Regions from separate parts of the Streptomyces sp. bgisy100 genome, predicted to be linked through region 1. Evidence: riboswitches for the same ligand, from Rfam matches in the RefSeq annotation. Region 1 holds a riboswitch; each other region holds the start of a gene.
The links. A riboswitch is a leader RNA that binds a small molecule or an ion and turns the genes downstream of it on or off. The one in region 1 is predicted to bind glycine.

Region 1 (4,072 bases):
GTGGCGATCGGTCGCCCGGCCCGGGGCGGACGTCCGGCGTCAGCCGTTCTGGGCCCGGTCGTACACCTTCTCGGCCGTCGCTCCCAGCAGTTCGCCCTGCATCTCGGTCGGTGTCAGGGAGTCCAGCGCACTGTTGACCGATACCAGGACGCCCTTGCCGGTGGTGGCGTTGAAGTCGGCCAGCCACGGGCCCCCGCTGGAACCGCCGCTCATGTCGCAGGGGATGGCCTGCAGGCCATCCTTCTCCTTCGGCGTGCCGACGCAGTGCAGGAGCTGCTCGCCGAGCTGCGGACGGGTCGCGGAGTAGCCGAAGGCGGAGACGGTGCCGCCGACGGGGCGGTTGAAGGCGATGTCCTGGCCGCCCACGACATCGGTGAGCTTCCGGCCGCCCTTGTCGGGGTCGACGACCAGCGTGGACAGGTCGTCGGTGGAGTCGTTCTCCCAGGTGCGCGGGGTCGCGGCGCCACGGACCGCGAACGCGCCGTAGGGAGCCTTGCCCTTGCTGTAGCCGGGGACGAACACCATCAGAATGTTGGTGTTGTGGGGTGAGGAGCCCCGGCGCACGCAGTGTGCCGCGGTCATCACGGCGGATCGGTTGGCGCTCTTGACGGCCGTGGCCGTGCACCAGGTGTCGGCGCCGTTCGCGTTGACGAAGAAGAGCCGCCCGACGGTCTTCATCGCGGTGCCCTGCCACGGTTTGGCCTTCGGCCCGGTCGGGCCGAGGTCCACGGACTTCCCGACGGCCTTCATTCGGGCCGGCGTCCAGTAAGCGAGGGCGTCCTTGCGCTCCTTGGCGGTGTACGACAGGACGGAGACCGGGTCGGCCGCGGCGGGACGGGCCCGGCCGGCCAAGGCCGTCGCCGGGATCGGAGCAGCGAGGGCGAGGGCCGTACCAGCCGCGGCGAGTGCCAGGGCCCGGCCACGAAGGCGCCGGATCACGGACGCGGATGTCCAGGGCGCGGATGTCCAGGGAGTGGACGTCCGGGGCATGGATGTCTGGGGCATGGCAGATGCCTCCTCGGCTGGTGCCGGCCGCGGACAGGGGTCGGCGGTCCGCAAGGACAGAGGGGGGAATCAGCCTGTTCGGTTGCGTTGTTGACGGTCTATGACACAAGTGTGCTGATGGGCGATGTGCGGTGCGCATCGGGGCCGGGCCTCCGGCGCCCCGGCACGCGGGCCCGGCGACCCCGGGCGTGGTGCGCGACGAGGGCGATGTCGCCGACATCCCGGACGCCGGGACGACCGGGGCCGGGCGCAGCGCGAGGCGGCTCAGGAGGCACTGCCCGTCCTGCTGCCGCTGCTGACGACGACATGTCCGTGCGGTGGGGCCGCCGGGGAACTCCAGCGGATCTGCGCCGAGCCGACGGCGCAGGCCGTGCAATGGCAGTAACCACGCGGAGAGCGAGCGCCGTCCGCCTCGACCGGCACCGAAGGCAAGTGCCGTTCCCCTCTGCCGGGAGCGGCGCTCGCGATCGGTGCCGGTCGCGGGATCCGGTGGCCGTATCAGTCCTCCCGCGCGCCGTGGAGTTCGGAGCGGAAGGCCGCCTCACGGGCCGCATGGTGCGGGCGGCGGCGTACCCCCGCCCACGCGATGCCGAGGACGGCGAACCAGACCGGCGTCACCAGAAGGGCCTGCAGCGTGTCGGCTTCCTGGGTCAGCGCCCAGATGAGGAACACGAAGAACGCGAGCACGACGTAGCACATGACGGTGCCGCCGGGCATCTTGAACCTCGACGCCTCGTGCAGATGCGGACGGCGCCTGCGGTACACGAGGTAGCTGATCAGGATGACCGACCAGACGAACATGAACAGCACGGCGGACACGGTGGTCACCAGGGTGAACGCCTCGATGATCGAGTCGTCCGTGGCGACCATGACCACACCGGCGAGCAGGAACACACCGGAGAGGAACAGGGCGTTGGCCGGCACCTTCCTGGAGGTGAGCCGGCCGAAGCGCGCCGGGGCGTCGCCCTCCCGGGCCAGCCCGTAGACCATGCGTGAGGTGGAGTAGATGCCCGAGTTCGCGGACGAGGCGGCCGAGGTCAGCACGACGAAGTTGATGGCCGACGCGGCGATCCCCAGCCCGGCCAGCGTGAACATCACGACGAACGGGCTGCGGTCCGCGCTGATCTCGCGCCAGGGCGTGACCGAGATGATCACGATCAGCGCGACGACGTAGAACAGCATCACGCGCACCGGGATCGAGTTGATCGCCTTGGGCAGGTTGCGTTCCGGGTTCTCCGCCTCGGCCGCGGTGGTGCCGACCAGTTCGATGCCGACGAAGGCGAAGGTCGCGATCTGGAATCCCGCGACGAACCCCATGGGCCCGGTGGGGAAGAACCCGCCGTCGTTCCAGAGGTTGGAGAAGCTCGCCGCGGCACCGCCGGGCGCCTGGAAGTGGCCGAACACCATGACCAACCCGACGACGATCAGCGCCAGGATCGCGACGATCTTGATCAGCGCGAACCAGAACTCGGTCTCGCCGAACGCCTTCACGGTGGGCAGGTTCAGGGCGATCAGCAGGATGACGGCGGCCAGGGCCGGTATCCACAACGCCAGGTCGTGCCACCAGTAGGACACATACCCCGAGATGGCGATGACGTCGGCGATGCCGGTGACGATCCAGCAGAACCAGTAGGTCCAGCCCGTGAAGAACCCGGCCCACGGCCCCAGCAGGTCGGCCGCGAAGTCGGCGAAGGACTTGTAGCGCAGGTTGGAGAGCAGCAGCTCGCCCATCGCCCGCATCACGAAGAAGAGCATCACGCCGATGATCATGTAGACGAAGATCACTGAGGGACCGGCCAGCGAGATCGTCTTGCCCGACCCCATGAACAGGCCGGTCCCGATCGCACCGCCGATCGCGATGAGCTGGATGTGCCGGTTGGACAGTTGGCGGGAGAGGTGCTGTTCGCCCTCGGGCGAGGGCGTCGGTCCGGCCGCCGGCCGGGCCGGTCCGGTGGTCGAGCCGGTGTCACTGCTGTCAGGCATGGGGCGAACCTCGCGGAGCTCACACCCCGTGCGAACACGGGGCAGGGGGTGTCTCGGAGCATGACCACGCGCCCACGGGGTGGGGCGAGCGGGCACGGTGGGGCTGCGCGCGGACATGCGGCAGCCGACCGGAACGGTGTCGGTGCGCTGAACGGGACCTCGGAGGCCGTACGGGCCCACGGAGCGCTGAACGGGCCGGGCCGACAGGGTCCGAACGGGCCCACGGAGGCTGAACGGGCCGGGCCCGCAGAGGCCGAACGGGCGCACGGAGGCTGAACCGGCCCACGGAGAAGGCCGAAGATCAGCCCGGAGACCGGCAGGTGGATGGGGTGGTCAGGGGAGAGGCGGCGGGAGAGCCATCAGGGGCTCCTCGAAGATCGAGCACGGACAGGGGCCCGTGCGGCCGAGTGAGCCTCCCCCTCTGTCATGAGCCTGAGAGCTTCGCCGCGCTGAGCGCGGCTTGCACCGTCGGCGAGGCGCGTCGGCGCCTGCTTTCCAGAGTTGCCTGCCCGAGCGGTAGGGATGCCTGAGAGATTCCGGGGAGGTGTTGCTCCTTCGGCGACCGGATCTGGCTGATCCGGTGCTCTCCCGCTCCGGGGTGAACGGCGATGTGCGGTGAGGTTAGGTCCCCGCCGACGGCCGGTCAAGGGTCCGGCCGAGGGCTGGACATTACTTCGGAGTAGTACGGTGCTCGCCCGTGAGGAGCGGCGTTTTCGCAGCTCAGGGTGGGCATCCTGGGGCGATCCGTTACCGCGCATGTGCACCGAGCAGACCCTTGACGGCGGTGTTCCGCTGCCCGTACGTTGCCTCCCGAAGGACCCGACAACCACATACACCGCTGACGATTCTGCGCGGGAGAGCCACGTCATCCGATGACATGGCGCCGAAGGAGCAAATCCTCCCCGGAAACTCTCAGGCCTCGATACCGCGTGGCGGAGGCGGACTCTGGAAAGCAGGCGCTCACGCGTCTCGCCCACGGTGCAAGCCGCGGACATCCCCGCGGTGAAGCTCTCAGGCCCATGACAGAGGGGGAGGCTCACTCGCCGCGCGGGCTCCTGCCCGTGCTCGACCCGAGGACGTCTCC
Region 2 (9,883 bases), on a different contig from region 1:
GGTGACCGCCCCGCCCTACGCTCACGATCATGAGAATTCGGATCGTCGACGCCTTCACCGACCGCCCCTTCACCGGCAACCCGGCCGCCGTCCTCCTCCTGGACGGCGACGCGTTCCCCGACGACGCCTGGCTGATGCGCGTCGCGGCCGAGGTCAACCTTTCGGAAACGGCCTTCGCTCATCCGCTGCCGGAGGGCGGCGACGCCGACTGGGCACTGCGCTGGTGCACCCCCACCACCGAGGTCGACCTGTGCGGTCACGCCACCCTGGCCACCGCGCACGTCCTGCGGACCACCGGGGCCGCGACGGGCACCATCCGGTTCACCACCCGGGGCGGTCTCCTCACCGCGACCGCCGACGACGACGGCTCGATCACCCTGGACTTCCCCACCGCACCACTGACCGCGGTCGAGGTGCCGGACACCGTCACCGCGGCGCTCGGCGCGGACGTCGTGTCCGCCCACGACACCGGGCCGGTGGTCGGCGATCTCCTGGTCGAACTGGCCGACGAGGGGGCCGTCCGCTCCCTCGCCCCGGACCTCGCGGCCGTCGCCCGGCTGAACCACCGCGGGATCATCGTCACGGCCCGCGCGGACGACCCGTCCCGCGGCCACGACGTGGTCTCCCGCTTCTTCGCCCCCGGCTCGGGGATCGACGAGGACCCGGTGACCGGCAGCGCCCACACCGCCCTCGCACCGTTCTGGGCGCCCCGGATCGGCCGTACCGACATCACCGGCCTGCAGGCCTCGGCCCGCACCGGCATCGTCCGCACCGAACTCCGCGCCGACCGTACGCTGCTGACCGGCAACGCCGTCACGGTGATCGACGGCGAACTCCTCGCCACCGGCTGACCGCGCCACGGCGGCTCTTCCGTCGCCGGTCCGGCCGGGCATCCGGCCGGGGCGGCGGCAGGGCACCGACCGGGGTCATCCGGTGGGCAACCAGCTCACCTCGCCCGCCAGCAGCGCGTATCCGACGAACGCCACGATGTCGATGAGCGCATGGGCGGCCACCAGCGGCCCCACCCGTCCCCACCGGCGGTACAGCAGCACGAAGACCGCGCCCATCACCATGTTGCCGACCAGTCCGCCGATGCCCTGGTACAGGTGATAGCTGCCGCGCAGCGCGGAGCTCGCCACCAGGGCGGCCATCGGGGTCCATCCCAGCTGCCCCAGCCTGCGCAGCAGATAGCCGACCACGACCACCTCTTCCAGCAGCGCGTTCTGCACCGCGGAGGCGATCAGGACCGGCAGCTTCCACCAGACGTCGGGCAGCGATTCCGGTACGACGGTGAGGTTGAAACCGGCGGCGCGCACCCCGAGGTAGAACAGCAGCCCGGTGCCGCCGATCGCCGCCGCGACCCCGGCGCCCGCCCCGAGGTCGAAGCCGGGCCGGCGCCGGTCGAGTCCGATGGCCCGCAGCCCTCCGGCGCCCTCCCGCAGCAGCAGATGGGCCACCAGGGCGACGGGCACCAGCGCGGTCGCGATGTCGAACAGCTGCCAGGCGAGGTCGAGCCAGGGACGTCCCGGGGCGGCGGAGGCATTGAGGTTGGCGGCCTGGTCCTTCAGCCCGCCCTCCTTGGTGACCGAGCCGAGGAAGCTGATGAGCGACGACAGGGCGCTGGCGCCCACCGACAGCGCGAGCACCAGCAGCGTCTCGCTGCGCAGCATCCGCGGCGACAGGCGCTCCCCGGACGGCGATTCGGCCACCCGGCCCGGCTCCGACTGCACACATGCCTCCCGTTCGACGTCCCGTCCCAGGCCCGTCCCCGGACCGTTCCCGCGGCGCGGGCGGTCCGCCCGGCAACGGGCCACGGACCCGCCTCCACCACCCTGGGACGTCTTAGCTTGCCCGACGGCTCCCCCGCGCCGGGCACGGGGGCGGTTCCGGGCACGCCGCCGCGCCCGCACCGCCACCACGAGGGCACCGCCGAACGCCGCGACCCGCCTCTCCGGGGAGAGACGGGTCGCGACGGTGGGGGCGGTGCGGCGGTACGAATGGGGTTCCGGGCACGGCCGGCGGACCGTGGCGGAACGATTCAGCCCGGGAAGCCCAGGGGCCAGGTGTGGACCGGGTCGCCGCCGCGCATCAACGCGCCGTACCGGCGCGTGGTCGCGGCCAGCGCCGCCTCCCGGTCGAGGCCACCCTCCAGAGCACGGTGGAAGGTCTCCGCCTGCCACGAGGCGCCGTTCACCCCCCGTCGGCAGCGCTCCTCGATGACGCCCAGGTAGAAGTCCCGGTCCGCCGGTTCGACGCCCCAGGAGTCCAGCCCGGCCGCGGCCATCGGCAGCAGTTCCTCCCGGACGAGCCGTACGGCCGGCTGCTCGGCGACCGTGCCCGACCGGCCGGGCCGGGGCCAGCGCAGCCGGGCCTCGATGCCGTGGCGGCAAGCCGCGTCGAAGTTGGCCGAGGCCTCCTCGAACGACAGCCGGGACCAGACGGGGCGCGGCTCCTCGGCGAGGGCGCGGACGAGGCCGTAGTAGAAGGCGGTGTTGGCGATGACATCGGTGACGGTCGGGCCGGCCGGCAGCACCCGGTTCTCCACCCGGAGGTGCGGGGCCCCGTCGGCGACCTCGTAGACGGGCCGGTTCCAGCGGTAGACGGTCCCGTTGTGCAGCACGAGCTCCTGCAGCTTGGGAATGCCGCCCTCGTCGAGCACCCGCAGCGGGTCGTCCTCGCCGCAGATCGGCAGGAGCGAGGGGAAGTAGCGCACGTTCTCCTCGAAGAGATCCTGCACGGAGTCGATCCAGCGCTCGCCGAACCAGGTGCGGGGGCGGACCCCCTGCGCCCGGAGCTCCGGCGGGCGGGTGTCCGTGGCCTGCTGGAAGAGCGGCGGCCGGGACTCCCGCCAGAGCTCATGGCCGAAGAGGAACGGGGAGTTGGCGCCCATGGCGATCTGCACCGCGGCCACCGCCTGCGCGGCGTTCCAGACGGCGGCGAACCGGTTGGGGGTCACCTGGAGATGAAGCTGCACCGAGGTGCAGGCCGCCTCGGGGGCGATGGACCGGCTGCTGTACCGCAGCCGCTCCACCCCTTCGATGTCGAGGTCGATCTCCTCGCCGCGGGCGGCGAGAATCTGATCGTTGAGCAACATGTAACGGTCGACCTCGGAGAGGTTCCCGGACACCAGATCGTCCGGCCCCAGGGTGGGCAGGATGCCGATCATCACGATCTCCGCGGAGACTTCCCGGGCCTTGCGGTCGGCATACCCGAGCCCGGTCCGCAGCTCTTCCGCGAGCTGGTCCAGAACCCGCCCGGACAGCCGGTGCGGCACGATGTTCACTTCCAGGTTGAACTGACCCAGCTCGGTCTGGAAATCCCCGCTGGAGATCCGTTCCAGGACTTCCGCATTCATCATGCGCGGCATCCCGTCGGCCCCGGCGAGATTCAGCTCGATCTCCAGGCCCATCAAATTCTTCGGGCGGTCGAACCGCCTCTCCTCCAGCAGCCTGTCCAGCGCTTGGAGGCACCGCTGCAGCTTGCGGCGGTAGTGCTGCCGATCGGACAGGTCGAACCCGCCTGCCTCGACCTTCTCCCCCATCGAAGGGTCCCTCCTCGAGTGGGTCGCCGACGGCGCCGGCCGCCGGTGTCACGGTCGATGATGCCCAGGCAATGTGATCGATAACGCCCGGCGGACACCGCATGCCCAGTAAGCTCCTCCGTACACACCATGCGGCACATTCCATGGGCATAACGTGGTGTCCCGGTCCGGATGCATTGCGCACGTGGGAAACGCCGACGGAAATCGGCCTACCGTTCCCGGGACATAACGCAAGGCCGCGGGCCGGGCCATGCGGACAGAATGGGAACAACCCACTCGCAGTAAAGACCGAATACGGACTTGCCCGCAATGCCCGGGTCGGCTAGGCGAAACACTGCGTGAACACCTGTCGTATAAACTTCGCGAACGAGGCAGAGAGTGTGCGCCGCCGGACAAACGGATTCCCGGCCCCCTCTGACCCCGCTGCTGACACCGCCGTCCGCACAGCCCCGCTCCACGTGTCTCCGAAGTGAGAGGCGACCCACCATGCCGCTGCATGTCCCCCCGGCACCCCAGCCCGCCCTGCGCAGCGCGCTCACGGCCCTCGGTTCCCCCACCGCGGTCCGCGACCCGCGCACCCCGGCCCTGCGGACCGTCACCGGCCCGCTGACCCCCGATCTTCCGCTGCCCGTCCACGTCCTGGACCGCGTCACCTCACGGGGCGGCACTCCGCGCACCCGGCTCGCCGGGTGGCGCTTCCTGATCCGCAGCGGCGACCGCGCCGTGGCGGCGGCCGAGACCATGCTCACCCCGGACGGCTGGGCGTTCTCCCACTTCTTCGAGGGCCCGTACGTGGCCTCCACGGAACTGGCACTGCGGCAGGCGGAGGCGCTGACCGCGCCGTACCAGCCGCGCCTGCTCTCCGTGCCGGAGCTCTACATGCTCACGCTGTGGCTGCACGGGGACGCCGGCGCGGACGCCGCCAAGGGCCGTCCCGCGCCGAGTGATCTTCTGGTGCCGCTCGCGCCGGCCCCTCCGGGCATCGCGGCACATCGCGCACACCGGGTCGCCGATCTGCTGCCGGTGCTCACCCTCCGGGTCGCTCCGACCCCGTTGATGGGCATGGGTACGCCGGCCTGACCTCTCCGGGACGCACGGCATGTGTGCGCCCCGCGGCCCGGGGGCCGCGGGGCGCTCCCCTGCCCGGGGCCGGGCCATGGCCCACTCCGGCCATTCCTCAACCACCCGAAGTGACGGTCCCGTTGCGGTGAACCGTCCGCACGAGTGACGCGTCATCAAGCAGTGACGACAGCTCCCGGGAAATCCCTGCGGAATTCCACGCGTGGGGCAACACTGGGACCGACCGATCCGATACGGGGGACGGCACCATGAACTCTGCTCCGAGCCGCAGGACACCCGCCCCATCTCAGCGAAAGATCCCGACCATGTGCCAGCACCAGCCTCCCTGCCCGACCGCCGACTCCGCCGACCGGGAGGCCGCCCATCCCGTGGCGTACCACCCGGAGCAGGGCTGGAGCCTGCTGTGCAATGGCGTCCTGCTCTTCGAGGACACGGGCGAGCTGCTGCCGGACGGCCGGATCATCGGCCCCCGCCGGCCTCTCGGCACGGGGCGAGTCGCGACGGCCGCCTGACCCCCACCGGTCCCGGCACACCACCGGCACCGCTCCACCCGCACCACTCCGGCGGCACCGCTCCGGCGGCACCGCTCCAGCGACACCAAGGGGCCGGCCCGGCGCTCACCGCCGAACCGGCCCCGAAGCACAGTCCCGTCGAGGCACGGCCCCTGCTCAGGGCCGCCGTCCCCGGGGGGGGTCAGCGCCTCACTGGTCGTACTCGTCCAGCGGCGGGCACGAGCAGACCAGGTTCCGGTCGCCGAAGGCGCCGTCGATCCGCCGCACCGGCGGCCAGTACTTGTCCGCCGCGGAGACACCCTCCGGGAAGACCGCCGTCTCCCGGCTGTACGGGCGCTCCCACTCGCCGCCCAGCGTGGACGCCGGGTGCGGCGCGTTGCGCAGCGGGTTGTCGTCCGCCGGCCACTCGCCGGAGCCCACCCGCTCGATCTCCGCTCGAATCGCGATCATCGCCTCGCAGAAGCGGTCCAGCTCGACGAGGTCCTCGCTCTCCGTGGGCTCGATCATCAGCGTGCCGGCCACCGGGAACGACATGGTCGGGGCGTGGAAGCCGTAGTCGATGAGCCGCTTGGCGACATCGTCGACGGTGACCCCGGTCGCCTTGGTCAGCGGGCGCAGGTCCACGATGCACTCGTGGGCGACCAGGCCGTGCGGACCGGTGTAGAGCACCGGGTAGTGCGGCTCCAGCCGCTTGGCGATGTAGTTGGCACCGAGTACGGCCACCTGGGTGGCCCGCCGCAGCCCCTCGGCGCCCATCAGCCGGACGTACGCCCAGGAGATCGGCAGGATTCCGGCGGAGCCCCACGGCGCGGCGGAGATCGGGCCGACCCCGGTCTCCGGCCCGGCGGCCGGCTGGAGCGGGTGGTTCGGCAGGTACGGCGCCAGATGCGCGCGCACGCCGACCGGGCCGACGCCCGGACCGCCGCCGCCGTGCGGGATGCAGAACGTCTTGTGCAGGTTCAGGTGCGAGACGTCAGAGCCGAACCGGCCCGGCTTGGCGAGGCCCACCAGCGCGTTGAGGTTGGCGCCGTCCACGTAGACCTGGCCGCCCGCGTCGTGCACGGCCGCGCAGATGTCGGTGATGTGCTCCTCGAACACGCCGTGCGTCGACGGGTAGGTCACCATCAGCACCGCGAGCTCGTCGCCGTGCTTCTCGATCTTGGCGTGCAGGTCCTCGACGTCGACGTCGCCGTCCTCGCGGGTCTTGACGACCACGACCTTCATCCCGGCCATCACGGCGCTGGCGGCATTGGTGCCGTGCGCCGAGGAGGGGATCAGGCAGACGGTGCGCTGATCGTCGCCGTTGGCCCGGTGGTACGCCCGGACGGCCAGCAGACCGGCCAGCTCGCCCTGGGAGCCCGCGTTGGGCTGAAGGGAGACCTTGTCGTAGCCGGTGACCTCGGCGAGCCGCTCCTCGAGCTCACGGATGAGGGTCAGATAGCCCCCGGCCTGCTCGAGGGGCGCGAACGGGTGCAGCGCCCCGAACTGCGGCCAGGTGACCGGCTCCATCTCCGTGGTCGCGTTGAGCTTCATGGTGCAGGAGCCGAGCGGGATCATCCCGCGGTCCAGCGCGTAGTCCCGGTCGGAGAGGCGGCGCAGGTAGCGCAGCATCGCGGTCTCGGAGCGGTGCTGGTGGAACACCGGGTGGGTGAGGTACTCGCCCCGGCGGAGCAGGGCCTCGGGGAGCGTGTCCTCCGCCGTGGCGTCCAGGGCCTCGACGTCCGCCTCGACGCCGAAGGCGCCCCAGACGGCCGCCACCTGGTCACGGAGGGTGGTCTCGTCGCAGGCGATGCCGACGAGGTCGGCGTCGACCTGCCGCAGGTTGACCCCGGCCTTGCGGGCGGCGGCCACGACCTCGGCGGCGCGGCCCGGCACCCGGGCGGTCACGGTGTCGAAGTACGCGCCGTGCACGATCTCCACGCCCCCGGCCCGCAGGCCCGCCGCGAGCAGCGTGGCGTAGCGGTGGGTGCGGCGGGCGATGCCCGCGAGCCCGTCCGGACCGTGATAGACGGCGTACAGCCCCGCCATGACGGCGAGCAGGACCTGCGCGGTGCAGATGTTGCTCGTCGCCTTCTCCCGGCGGATGTGCTGCTCACGGGTCTGCAGCGCCAGCCGGTACGCCTTGGTGCCGTCGGCGTCCACGGAGACACCGACCAGTCGGCCGGGGAGGCTGCGGGCGAACGTGTCGCGCACCGCCATGAAGCCGGCGTGCGGGCCGCCGAAGCCCATGGGGACGCCGAACCGCTGGCTGTTGCCCACCGCGATGTCCGCGCCCAGCTCGCCGGGCGAGGTGAGCAGGGTGAGGGCGAGGAGGTCGGCGGCGACCGTGACGATCGCGCCCAGCTCATGGGCCCGCTCGATGACCGGGCGCAGGTCGCGCACCTGCCCGGAGGCACCCGGGTACTGCAGCAGCACACCGAAGACACCGCGCTCGGCGACGTCCGCCGGGATGCCCTCGGAGAGGTCGGCGACGACGACCTCGACACCGGTCGGCTCGGCGCGGGTCTCGATGACGGCGATGGTCTGCGGCAGACAGTCGGCGTCGATCAGGAAGACGCCGTTCTTCACCTTGCCGACCCGGCGGGACAGCGCCATGGCCTCGGCGGCGGCCGTGCCCTCGTCGAGCAGCGAGGCGCCCGAGGTGGGGAGCCCGGTCAGGTCCGCGACGACGGTCTGGAAGTTCAGCAGCGCCTCGAGGCGGCCCTGCGAGATCTCCGGCTGGTAGGGCGTGTACGCCGTGTACCAGGCGGGGTTCTCCATCACGTTGCGGAGGATCACCGGCGGGGTGAAGGTGCCGTGGTAGCCGAGACCGATCATCGGCGCCAGCACCTCGTTGCGCTCGGCGAGGCCGCGCAGCTCGGCGAGGACCTCCGCCTCGGTGCGGGCGTCCGGCAGGGCCAGCTCCCCGGCGTTCTTGATCACGTCGGGGACGGCGGCGGCGGTGAGCTCGTCCAGGGAGCCGTAGCCCACCTGGGCGAGCATCTTCGCCTGCGCCCCGCTGTCGGGTCCGATGTGGCGCTGCTCGAAGGGAGTGCCACGTTCCAGCTGGGAGAGTGGGATGCGATCGGCGGTCATCTGCGGAGGCCTCCTGGTCGACGCGACCTGCGAGGGGCACCACGGCACGGGTGCCCGGACGGCCTCCCCCTCTGTCATCTCGACCTGAGAGCTTCACCGGTCCGCCGGGGCGGTCCGGTTTTCACCGTCGGTGAGGAGGGGTTCCGGCGCAATACACGGCCGATGCCCGCCCTGCTTTCCAGAGTGACCTCGTCCGTGCGGTACGTGTGCCTGAGAGATTCCGGGGAGGATTTGCTCCTTCGGCGCCTCCTATTGCTGCTGGAGGACTCTCCCGCACGGGGTCTGCAGCCATTTGCCAGCGTACCAGTGGCTCTCCGGGCCGGTCGCTCGAGTGGCCGAGGGGCGGAATGTGCCCTTTCGTAGTTCTCGTAGAGGATCTGCGAACAGCGGGAGGGACCGTGCAGACCGATATCGATCCGCGGAGCCTGATCGGCCGCAAGGCATTCGACCTCGACGGAGCGAAAATCGGCACCGTGGACGAGGTGTATCTGGACGACGCGACCGGCCTCCCGGAATGGGCCGCGGTGCGCACCGGCCTGTTCGGGCGCGACGCCTTCGTCCCGCTGGAGCCCAGCGAGATCGTCGACGACACCCTGCGCGTCCCCTACCACCGCGCGCTGATCAAGCGCGCACCCGACTTCGGCGTGGGCCGCCATCTCTCGCCGGAGCAGGAGCTGCAGCTCTACCACCACTACGGGCTCGACGCCACGTCCCCGGAGGACGGGCCTGACCCCGACGACCAGGACTTCGGGCGGCTGGCGGGCAACGACGACTGACCGCCCGCACCGGTCGCCTCCGGCCGGCCCTCCGGGGCAGCGGCCTCCCCCGGGCCGCCGGGTGTCAGCGGCAGGGGCTCGGACGGCTCCAGGTCCGGGTCGTCGACGGGGAAGGTCCGCACCCGGCCCGGCGCCGACCAGGGCTGCTCGAACCGCACGGTGACCCGGCCCACTCCGCTGCCCTGCACCCAGCCTGGCCCCAGCTCCGCATGGCGCACATCGTGCCCCGGCACCCAGCGGCGCGCCGGCTCCACCGCGATCTCCCCCGCTTCGGGCGCCACCGGAGCGGGCCCCGTCGGCGGCTCCTCGGCCCGCTCCCCGTCCGCGGCGGCCGCGGCCGCCTCCAGCGCCGCGGCGGCCTCTGCCGTGGCGGCCTGGGCGAACAGGTCCTCCTGCGTGAAGTCGGCCAGCCCCGTGACCCCGACGCCCAGCAGCCGCACGCCCCCGGTGGTGTCCACGAGCTCCAGGAGCCGCGCGGCGGCCTCCCGGATGACCGTGGGGTCGTCGGTGGGGCCGCGCTGGGTCTCGGACCGGGTCAGCGTGGAGAAGTCGTACCGCCGCACCTTGAGCACGACCGTGCGGCCGGACCGCCCGGCCGCGCGCAGGCGCTGCACACAGCGCTCCGCCAGGCGCACCACCTCGGCCCTGACCTGCGCCCGGTCGTGGAGATCGACGTCGAAGGTGTCCTCGACGGACACCGACTTGGCGTCCCGCTCCGCGATCACGGGGCGGTCGTCCCGCCCGCTCGCCATCGTGTGGAGCGAGCTGCCGTGCGCCCGCCCCAGCAGCCGCACCATCTCCTCCTCACCGGCTTCCACGATCTCCCCGACCGTGTGGATGCCGGCCCGGCGCAGGTGCTCGGCGGTGGCCGGGCCGACGCCGGGCAGGGTGCGCACCGT
Region 3 (9,883 bases), on a different contig from region 1:
CCGCCGGCCGCGTTCTCCTCGTTCACGGCCATCGCGTAGAGGGTGATCCACTCCATGGCACGGGCCGTGGCGTCGCCCTCGGCGCGCAGCTGGCGGGCGGAGTTCGCCGCCCGGCGGCGGACCTTCAGGCCGCCCGGCAGGATGCCCTCCCGCGTCATGCCGCGGGTCACGCACGCCTGCATGACCTGCCAGATCTCCAGCAGGCCCGCCCGGATCTCCTCCTCGGTGCGCCAGGCCTTCTCGTTCTCCAGCATCACCGCCGAGATCGACAGACCGGTCTCCTGGGAGATCCGCAGCAGCTCGTCACCGGTGCGGAACGGGTACTTCAGCACCGTGTCGTCGAGCTTGATCCGGTCCTCGCCGACGGCGTCCTCGTCGACGACGAAGCCGCCGCCCACCGAGTAGTACGTCTTCTCCAGCAGCGGTGCGCCGGACTCGTCGTAGGCGGAGAGGGTCATGCCGTTGGCGTGGTACGGCAGGGAGCGGCGGCGGTGCAGGACGAGCTGCGAGGACTCGTCGAAGTCGATCTCGTGCGCCTCGCCGATCTCGGCGCCGAGCAGGCGCAGCCGCTTGGTGCCGCGTATGCGCTCGACCTCGTCGTCGGCGCTCTCGACGTCGACGGTGCGGGGGGAGTGGCCCTCCAGGCCGAGCAGCACGGCCTTGGGGGTGCCGTGGCCGTGGCCGGTGGCGCCGAGCGAGCCGAACAGCTCGGCCCGGACGGAGGCGGTCTGCGCGAGGAGGCCGTCCCTCTTCAGACGCCCGACGAAGATGCGGGCCGCGCGCATGGGGCCGACCGTGTGGGAACTGGACGGGCCGATGCCGATGGAGAAAAGGTCGAAGACGGAGATGGCCACGGTGGCGGACTCCCTTGTCTGTGCTCGTGGTACTGGCGGTGCGGGGCGGGGCACCCGCGTGCAGGACGCGGGTGCCCCGCCTCCGGCCGATTACTTCTTCAGGCCGGGGTAGAGCGGGTGCTTCTCGGCCAGGGCCGTGACCCGGGCCTTCAGTGCGTCCGCGTCGTAGGACGGCTTCAGCGCCTCGGCGATGACGTCCGCGACCTCGGCGAAGTCCTCCGCCGTGAAGCCGCGGGTGGCCAGCGCGGGGGTGCCGATCCGCAGGCCCGAGGTGACCATCGGGGGCCGGGGGTCGTTCGGGATGGCGTTGCGGTTGACGGTGATGCCCACCTCGTGGAGGCGGTCCTCCGCCTGCTGCCCGTCCAGCTCGGAGTTGCGCAGATCCACCAGGACGAGGTGGACGTCGGTGCCGCCGGACAGCACCGAGACACCGGCCTCGGTGACGTCGTCCTTGGTCAGGCGCTCGGCGAGGATCCGGGAGCCCTCCAGCGTGCGCTGCTGGCGCTCCTTGAAGTCCTCGGAGGCCGCGACCTTGAAGGACACCGCCTTCGCCGCGATGACGTGCTCCAGCGGGCCGCCCTGCTGACCGGGGAAGACCGCGGAGTTGATCTTCTTGGCGAGGTCGGCGGTGCACAGGATCACGCCGCCGCGGGGGCCGCCCAGCGTCTTGTGGGTGGTGGTGGTCACGACGTGGGCGTGCGGCACCGGGCTCGGGTGCAGCCCCGCGGCCACCAGGCCCGCGAAGTGCGCCATGTCGACCATCAGGTACGCGCCGACCTCGTCGGCGATCCGCCGGAACGCCGCGAAGTCCAGCTGCCGCGGGTAGGCGGACCAGCCCGCGACGATCAGCTTCGGCCGGTGCTCCTTGGCGAGGCGCTCGACCTCGTCCATGTCGACCAGGTTGGTCTTCTCGTCGACGTGGTAGGCGGCCACGTTGTAGAGCTTGCCGGAGAAGTTGATCTTCATGCCGTGGGTCAGGTGCCCGCCGTGGGCGAGGTTCAGACCCAGGATGGTGTCACCGGGGGAGAGCAGGGCGAACATCGCCGCGGCGTTCGCCTGGGCGCCGGAATGCGGCTGGACGTTCGCGTGCTCGGCCCCGAAGAGCTCCTTGATGCGGTCGATCGCGAGCTGTTCGATCACATCGACGTGCTCACAGCCGCCGTAGTAACGGCGGCCCGGGTAGCCCTCGGCGTACTTGTTGGTCAGCACCGAGCCCTGCGCCTCGAGGACCGCGACCGGAGCGAAGTTCTCCGAGGCGATCATCTCGAGCGTGGACTGCTGGCGGTCGAGTTCGGCGTCGACGGCGGCGGCGACGTCCGGGTCGAGCTCGTGCAGGGACTGGTTGAGAAGCGACATCAGGATCCCAATCGGGCGACGGGTGGGCGGATCAGTTGCCGGTGAAGGCGGTGTACTCGTCGGCGGAGAGCAGGTCCGCCGGCTCGTCACCGACCCTCACCTTGAACAGCCAGCCGCCCTCGAAGGGGGCGGAGTTCACCAGCGCGGGGTCGTCCACGACGTCCTGGTTGATCTCGGTGACCTCGCCGGTGACCGGGGAGTACAGATCGCTGACCGACTTGGTCGACTCCAGCTCACCGCAGGACTCGCCCGCGGTGACGGTGTCGCCGGCCTCCGGGAGCTGGACGTAGACGACGTCACCGAGCGCGTCGGCGGCGTGCGAGGTGATGCCCACGGTCGACACACCGTCCTCGGCGACGGTGAGCCACTCGTGCTCCTTGCTGTAGCGCAGCTGCTGGGGGTTGCTCATGACCTGATTCTCCTGGATGAGGGGGCGTGCTGTGGTGCCGGGTCTTGACAGATGGGACGGCGGTGACGAGAGATTCCCGACAACCGGTCGGCGGTGGGTGACCGGCCGGTGACGGTGCCCGTCGGGAGCGCGGACAGGCCGCGACGTCGGCGCGCCGCCGGCGCAGACGTCAGCGCTGCCGCTTGTAGAACGGCAGGGCGACGACCTCGTACGGCTCGTGGCTGCCGCGGATGTCCACCGCGACCCCCTCGGTGCCGGGCGCGGCGTACTCGGCGTCCACATAGGCGATGGCGACGGGCTTGCCCAGGGTGGGCGAGGGGGCGCCCGAGGTGACCTCGCCGATCACGGTGCCGGAGCCGGCGGCCACCACCGGGTACCCGGCGCGCGGCACCCGGCGGCCCTCGGCGATCAGGCCGACCAGCTTGCGCGGCGGGGCCTCCTCGGCCCGCTTCGCCGCGGCCTCAAGGGCCTCACGGCCCACGAAGCGGCCGTCGTTGGTGGTCTTCTCGAACTTCACGACCCGGCCCAGCCCCGCGTCGAACGGGGTGGTGTCCGTGGTCAGCTCGTGCCCGTACAGCGGCATGCCCGCCTCCAGGCGCAGGGTGTCCCGGCAGGACAGGCCGCACGGCACCAGGCCCGCGTCCTTGCCCGCCTCCGTCAGCGCCTGCCACAGCGCCTCGGCGTCACCGGGCGCCACGAACAGCTCGAAGCCGTCCTCGCCGGTGTAGCCGGTCCGGGCGATCAGCGCGGACACGCCGGCCACGGTGCCGGGCAGACCGGCGTAGTACTTCAGCCCGTCCAGGTCGGCGTCGGTCAGCGACTTCAGGATGCCGGGGGACTCCGGGCCCTGGACGGCCAGCAGGGCGTACGCCTCCCGGTCGTCCCGCACCGCGGCCCCCTCGAAGCCGGCCGCGCGCTCGGTCAGCGCGTCCAGTACGACCTGCGCGTTCGAGGCGTTGGCGACGACCATGAACTCCTCGTCGGCCAGCCGGTAGACGATCAGGTCGTCGAGGATGCCGCCCCGGTCGTCGCAGATCATGGTGTAGCGGGCGCGGCCGGGAGCGAGCGCGGAGAGATTGCCGACCAGGGAGTAGTCCAGCAGCGCCCCGGCCTCCGGGCCGGTCAGGGTGATCTCACCCATGTGGGAGAGGTCGAAGAGTCCGGCGCGGGTCCGCACCGCCAGGTGCTCGTCGCGCTCACTGCCGTAGCGCAGCGGCATGTCCCAGCCGGCGAAGTCGGTCATGGTGGCGCCGAGCCCGCGGTGCAGCGCATCGAGGGCGGTACGGCGTGATGCATCGGTCATGTTCAGGCTCCCAAGCAAGGGTGGCGAGGCTCTGTCGACAACAACACAGCCTCCCCATCTGTCATCGGAACCTGAGAGGTTCGCCACGACCCGGCAGGCGGGTCACAGCTTGCACCTTGGGTGGGACCGCTCCACGGCGGCCCGCTTTTCAGATGTGCCTCGCCTGCGCGGTACGGGGCCTGAGAGATTCAAGGGAGGACTTGCTCCTTCGGCGCTCCGGCGCCCGGCACACTGCCGGTCCGGAGACTCTCCCGCGCGGGTTACAAGCGGCCGGTATGGAGTTTGCGCGCACATCATTGCACGCCTGTGACACTTTCGGACCCTGCGGGCGGGGGATAAGGCGGTTGTATGGCATTACCTTTTCTTGAAACTCTGCGGCAGCCGCAGTGACCGGACCTGGGAGGACGATCACGGTGCAGAGCCACGGAACGTTTGCGACAGCCTCGGGGGTCGGGCTCGGCGCGGTGCCCCACCAGACGGGCCCGGCCGCCCCGGCCGCCCCGGGCGTCGTCCGCCCCGGCCGCCTGGCCGGCACCACGGAGCTGCGCGGGCGCCCGGCCGCCGCGCTGCGCTACCCCGCCGGGGACGTGCTCGTCGTCTCCGGCCTGCCCGGCAGCGGCAAGAGCACCCTGATCCGGCGGGCGGCCGGCGCCCCGGAGCACGCAGGGGCCCGGGTCCACCGGGTGGACTCGCAGGACACCCGGGACCGCTGGGAGCGCAGGATGCCCGCGCTGCTCCCGTACGCCGTCTACCGCCCCCTCGTCCGCCTGGCGCACTACGCCGGGCTGCGCCGCGCGCTGCGCTCCGGCGACAGCGTCGTGGTGCACGACTGCGGCAGCCTCGCCTGGGTGCGCCGCTGGCTGGCCCGCGACGCGCGCCGGCGCGGCCGCTCCCTGCACCTGGCGCTGCTCGACGTGGAGCCGCGGGTCGCCCTGGAGGGGCAGGCCTCGCGCGGGCGCGGGGTCTCCGGGTACGCCTTCGCCCGGCACCGGCGCGCCGTGGGGCGGCTGGTGCGGGAGCTGGAGGCCGGGCGGCTGCCGGACGGCTGCGCCTCGGCCGTCCTGCTGGACCGCCGGGCCGCGACCACGCTCTCCGGCATCGGGTTCGACTGACCGGCGCCGACGCTTCCGCAGCGGTCCCGGACGGTTCCGGAGCGGTCCCGGACGCTTCCGGAGCGCCCCCGTCCGGAGGATCCGGCCGCCCGCGGCGGGCGGGACGGCGCCAAATGGCGGAAAGGTCCGGCGCGTCCTGGAGGGTCCCGACAGAAATCCGGTCACCCCAGGGGAGCTCCCGGGGCCCGCAACCGCTAGGGTTCCTGTGCAGTTCGGACGAGACGTGGTGGGGCCCGATGAGCATGACGGAGCAGCACAGCTATACCTCGCTTCCCGACGGGGCGACCCCGGGCGGCGGATTCCCCGGCAATGCACTCGAAGAGGCGCTCGCCGCCTCCGTGGGCGTGGCCGGCGCCGGGCCCCGGCTGGTCGAGGCGCTCGGCCGCAGCCATGTCTGGGTGCCGCTGCCCAACGGCGGCAGCCGGGAGAGCCGGGACCTGGACCTGCCCACCGTCGAGATCGACGGCGCCGCGTACGTCCCGGTGTTCAGCTCCGAGCAGCAGTTCCTCCAGGTCGTCGGCTCGCACGTCTCGTTCACCGTCGCGCCGGCCCGGGAGTTCGCCCGCGGCCTCCCGCCGCAGCTCGGCATCGCCGTCAACCCGGGCGGGGCCGTCGGGGTTCCGCTGCCGCCCGCCGCCGTCGCCGAGCTCTGCCGCACCGGCCGGACCGAGCTCGACGGGCCCGCCTCGGGCGGCCGGGTGCGGCTCTTCGAGCCCGACTGGCAGGACGAACCCGTCGACTTCCTCGCCGCCGCCGCGGGCGAGTTCGCCGTCACCGGGCTGGTCCGCACCGCCCGCCGCGCCCTCGCCAGCGTCGAGGGCGACGCGCCCGCGCTGTTCGTCGGCGTCGAACTCGTCCGCTGCGAACCGGAGGACCGGACCGTGGTGATGGAGGCCCTGGGGCGTGCGCTGGGCGCGGTTCCGGTGCCCTGGCCGGTGCAATTGGTACTCCTGGACGTCGCGAACGACCCCGTGGGGCACTGGATGCTGGAGCGCGTGCGCCCCTTCCACACCGCGGAGCGCTGAACGCGACCCGGGTGTACCCCCGGTGGTGCACCGGGACGGGCCACCGTCGGCCCGTAAGCTGGTTGGATGACCGGGCGGGAGCGGGACTGCCCCGCACAGTGCCGACAGGCCGGAAGAAGGGGCGGAGTCAGGTGAGCGCGGGAGCCAGCGCAGCGGCGGCCGGAGCCGTCGAGCAGATGCTGCGGCAGGTGACGCCCGGGCGGTACGACGCCTATGAGGCCCTGCTGCGCGCCCTTGCCGAGGAGCAGGTCTGGATGCTGCTCTGGCACGGCCGGCCCGGATCACCGGACGCCCAGTACGGGAACATGGAGGTCGGCGGGCTGGGTTACGCCCCCTGCGTCACCTCCGCCCAGGAGCTGGCGGCCAGCGGCTGGAACCGTGCCCACGAGGTCGTCACCGGCTGGGAGATCGCGTCGGCCCTCTACCCCGAGCGCTGGGGCCTGTGGCTCAACCCGCACGCCCCGGGCGGCGGCGTCGGCATTCCCTGGGCGGATCTCCGCCGGATCGCCGGCGGACTGGACCGGCTGCCCGCCGGGCCGCTGCGGCTGTCCGAACCGACCATCGAGATCCCGCAGTTCTACGCGCTGCTCACGCAGAACGCGCACCGCACCCCCGCCGTCCGGGCGCTGCGCCGCGCCTGGGTGCAGCCCGCGCTCGGCGCGCCGTACCTGGCGATCGGCCTGGAGCTGTACGACACGGGCCCGCAGGCGGTGGACTCCGTGCGGGTGATGATGCAGCAGTCGATCGGGGCCGTCCCGGACGGGCTGCCGGTGTCGACGGTCGCGATGTCCGACGAGTACGACCCGGTGGCGATGTGGCTGCGGGCGAACGCCCGGCCGTTCTTCGACCGGGACGCCTACGGCGCCGCGGCGGCGCCGCCCACCGGGCCCGCCCCCGGCTACGGTTACCCGCCCGCGCCCGCCGGCGGTGCCCCGGAGGCACAGGGCTGGCAGGGGCCGGCACCCCGGGCGTACTGACCGCACCGGGCGGGCGGACCCGGACCCGGATCCGCCCGATCCGATCCGCGCCGGCGCGGGCGCGTCCGCCTGGTCCGCGCCTGCCCGATCCGCGCCTGCCCGGCCTGCCGTTGCCCGGTCGGCGTCCGCCTGAGCTCTGTCCGCCTGACCTGCGTCCACTCGGCCCGTGCCGCCTGACCGCTGTCCGCCCGGCCCGTGCCCGCCGGTACCGGCGCACTGATCGCTGCCCGTCGGTACCCGGCGGAACCGACCTCCGTCCGCCGTCCGAACCCCCCCCGCCGTCCGAACCGTCCGCCGGTGCCGGCTGCGCCGCCGTCCCGGAGTTCCCCGTCCCGGAGTTCCCGAGCCGGAGTTCCCGAGCCGGAGTTCCCGAGCCGGAGTTCGCCGAACCGGGAGCTCCCCGTCCCGGAGCTCCCCGAACCGGCGGCAGGGCTCCGCGACCTGGCGCATTCTGTACGGTCCGGCACGCATAACAGCCCCTCCACACCTCCCCGGAATCCCCCGGACGGCATCGTTCCGCCCGCCCGCCGGCTGCTCCGGGGATGGCATGACGTGCAGCAACTTCGCGTCATATCAAGGGATATGGCCAGGTTTTGGTTCCGCTCTTGCTGTTCTGTTGTTCGGATAACGGAGGACGCCTGGTCACATCACAGTTGCGCATCCATTGCCGGGGAAGTCTGGCGGGGCCTCAGACCGCGATGAAGACTCCCGGCAACGACGCGGCGTCGGCCCTCTGGGACCGCTCCGGAACGTTTTCGTACCACTCGTTCAGCTCGCACCACTGATGTGATCAAGCCGCTCCGGCGGCGGGCGTGGGCCGTTTCATGCGGCCGAGAGGGGTTCCCCAGACGATGACCGCACCACCGCACGACACGAGTGCCGTTGAGACCGCGGCCGTCGACGTCGCCGCCGATGTTCCGGTCGCGGCGATCCAGGGACGCTCCCCGTGGCGCATCGCCTGGATCCGGCTGAAACGGGACAAGCTGGCGCTGGCCGGCGGCGTCGTCGTGCTCCTCCTGATCCTGGTCGCGGTGTTCGCGCCGCTCATCGTCGGTCTGCTGGGCCATCCGCCGGACGAGTTCCACGAGGAGAAGATCGACCCGCTGTTCGGCACCCCGTACGGCTCCTGGGGCGGCATCAGCGGCGACTTCCTCTTCGGCGTCGAGCCGGTGAACGGCCGGGACGTGTTCTCCCGGGTGGTCTACGGAGCGCGGATCTCGCTCCTCGTCGCCTTCCTGGCCGCGATGGTCGCGGTCGCCCTCGGCACCGTCTTCGGCGTGGTCGCCGGCTACTTCGGCGGCTGGGTCGACGCGGTGATCAGCCGGGTCATGGACGTGCTGCTCGCCTTCCCGCAGCTCCTCTTCATCATCGCGCTGGTCTCGGTGCTGCCCAACGAGATCCTCGGCGTCTCCGGCAGCGGCGTGCGCATCGGCGCGCTGGTCGTGGTGATCGGCTTCTTCGGCTGGCCGTACGTCGGGCGCATCGTCCGCGGCCAGACCCTCTCGCTGCGGGAGCGGGAGTACGTCGAGGCCGCTCGGAGCCTGGGCGCCGGGCAGATCTACATCCTCTTCCGGGAGCTGCTCCCCAACCTGGTGGCCCCGATCACCGTCTACACGACGCTGATGATCCCCACCAACGTGCTCACCGAGGCCGCGCTCAGCTTCCTCGGTGCGGGCGTCAAGCCGCCCACCTCCTCGTGGGGGCAGATGCTCGACAAGGCGGTGGACACCTATGAGTCGGACCCCACGTTCATGGTGATCCCCGGTCTGGCGATCTTCATCACGGTGCTGGCGTTCAACCTCTTCGGCGACGGCGTGCGGGACGCGCTGGACCCGAAGGGCTCCCGTTGAGCCCACCGGCACCGACCGCAACGACCCAGCTCAGAACCGCCCCTGCCGATCCGTCGGGCGGCCATTCCACAACAGTCGTCGCCCGGTGGGCCGCGACCATCACGGAGGTTGCTAGATCGTGAGAACGAACCACGCTTCGAGACGCAGACTGGCCGCCGGCTCAGCCCTCGTCGTCGCCGCCCTGCTGGGCACCGCCGCATGCGGCGGCGGAGGAAAGGACGACGACGGGAAGGGAGGTGCCCCCGGGTTCAACGCCGCCGTCGGCAACATCGCCAACGCGTCGGCGAAGAAGGGGGGCACCCTCAAATTCATCGGCACCCAGGACGCCGACTCCTGGGACCCGCAGCGCGGCTACTACGGCTTCATGTGGGACTTCGCGCGGTTCTACACGCGTCAGCTCATCTCCTTCAAGACCGCGCCGGGCAAGGCCAGCACCGAGCTGGTGCCGGACATGGCCACCGACACCGGCAAGGTCTCCCCGGACGGCAAGACCTACACCTTCACCCTGCGCTCCGACGTGACCTGGGAGGACGGCAAGCCCGTCACCTCGCAGGACATCAAGTACGGCATCGAGCGCATCTGGGCGCAGGACAAGATCTCCGGCGGCCCGATCTACCTTCAGCAGGTCCTCGACCCGAAGAAGGAGTACGCGGGCCCGTACAAGGACAAGAGCAAGGACAAGCTGGGCCTGAAGTCCATCGAGACCCCGGACGAGAAGACGATCGTCTTCAAGCTGCCGAAGGCCAACGGTGACTTCCTCCAGATGCTGGCGATGCCCTCGGCGACGCCGGTGCGGCAGGACAAGGACACCGTGGAGAAGTACGGCCTGAAGCCGTTCTCCAACGGTCCCTACAAGTTCGACTCCTACACCCCCAACAAGGGGATCGCGCTCTCCCGGAATGCCGAGTGGAAGAAGAGCTCGGACCCGATCCGCAAGGCGCTGCCGGACAAGATCACGGTCAAGCTCACCACCAACGCCGACGACATGGACAACCGG

Region 2: another riboswitch for glycine. It lies ahead of gcvP (aminomethyl-transferring glycine dehydrogenase); the one in region 1 lies ahead of cycA (D-serine/D-alanine/glycine transporter).
Region 3: another riboswitch for glycine. It lies ahead of gcvT (glycine cleavage system aminomethyltransferase GcvT); the one in region 1 lies ahead of cycA (D-serine/D-alanine/glycine transporter).

What each region holds. Positions count from the first base shown of each region.
Region 1 is NZ_JBYITE010000070.1:22,111-26,182, reverse strand. Features, by position in the region: gene AC3EQ1_RS29445 (trypsin-like serine peptidase) at 40-1,005, opposite strand; gene cycA (D-serine/D-alanine/glycine transporter) at 1,504-2,988, opposite strand; glycine riboswitch at 3,403-3,492, opposite strand; glycine riboswitch at 3,493-3,589, opposite strand; glycine riboswitch at 3,831-3,926, shown strand; glycine riboswitch at 3,932-4,016, shown strand.
Region 2 is NZ_JBYITE010000030.1:77,463-87,345, forward strand. Features, by position in the region: gene AC3EQ1_RS20430 (MFS transporter) at 1-33, shown strand, start outside; gene AC3EQ1_RS20435 (PhzF family phenazine biosynthesis protein) at 30-851, shown strand; gene AC3EQ1_RS20440 (CPBP family intramembrane glutamic endopeptidase) at 927-1,670, opposite strand; gene AC3EQ1_RS20445 (glutamate-cysteine ligase family protein) at 2,039-3,541, opposite strand; gene AC3EQ1_RS20450 (hypothetical protein) at 4,028-4,621, shown strand; gene AC3EQ1_RS20455 (DUF5999 family protein) at 4,927-5,133, shown strand; gene gcvP (aminomethyl-transferring glycine dehydrogenase) at 5,323-8,208, opposite strand; glycine riboswitch at 8,397-8,492, opposite strand; gene AC3EQ1_RS20465 (PRC-barrel domain-containing protein) at 8,607-8,984, shown strand; gene AC3EQ1_RS20470 (DNA polymerase IV) at 8,900-9,883, opposite strand, start outside.
Region 3 is NZ_JBYITE010000025.1:67,809-77,691, forward strand. Features, by position in the region: gene AC3EQ1_RS18235 (L-serine ammonia-lyase) at 1-854, opposite strand, end outside; gene glyA (serine hydroxymethyltransferase) at 945-2,210, opposite strand; gene gcvH (glycine cleavage system protein GcvH) at 2,242-2,619, opposite strand; gene gcvT (glycine cleavage system aminomethyltransferase GcvT) at 2,789-3,922, opposite strand; glycine riboswitch at 4,081-4,186, opposite strand; gene AC3EQ1_RS18255 (AAA family ATPase) at 4,330-5,034, shown strand; gene AC3EQ1_RS18260 (enhanced serine sensitivity protein SseB) at 5,277-6,059, shown strand; gene AC3EQ1_RS18265 (enhanced serine sensitivity protein SseB C-terminal domain-containing protein) at 6,236-7,036, shown strand; gene AC3EQ1_RS18270 (ABC transporter permease) at 7,888-8,886, shown strand; gene AC3EQ1_RS18275 (ABC transporter substrate-binding protein) at 9,005-9,883, shown strand, end outside.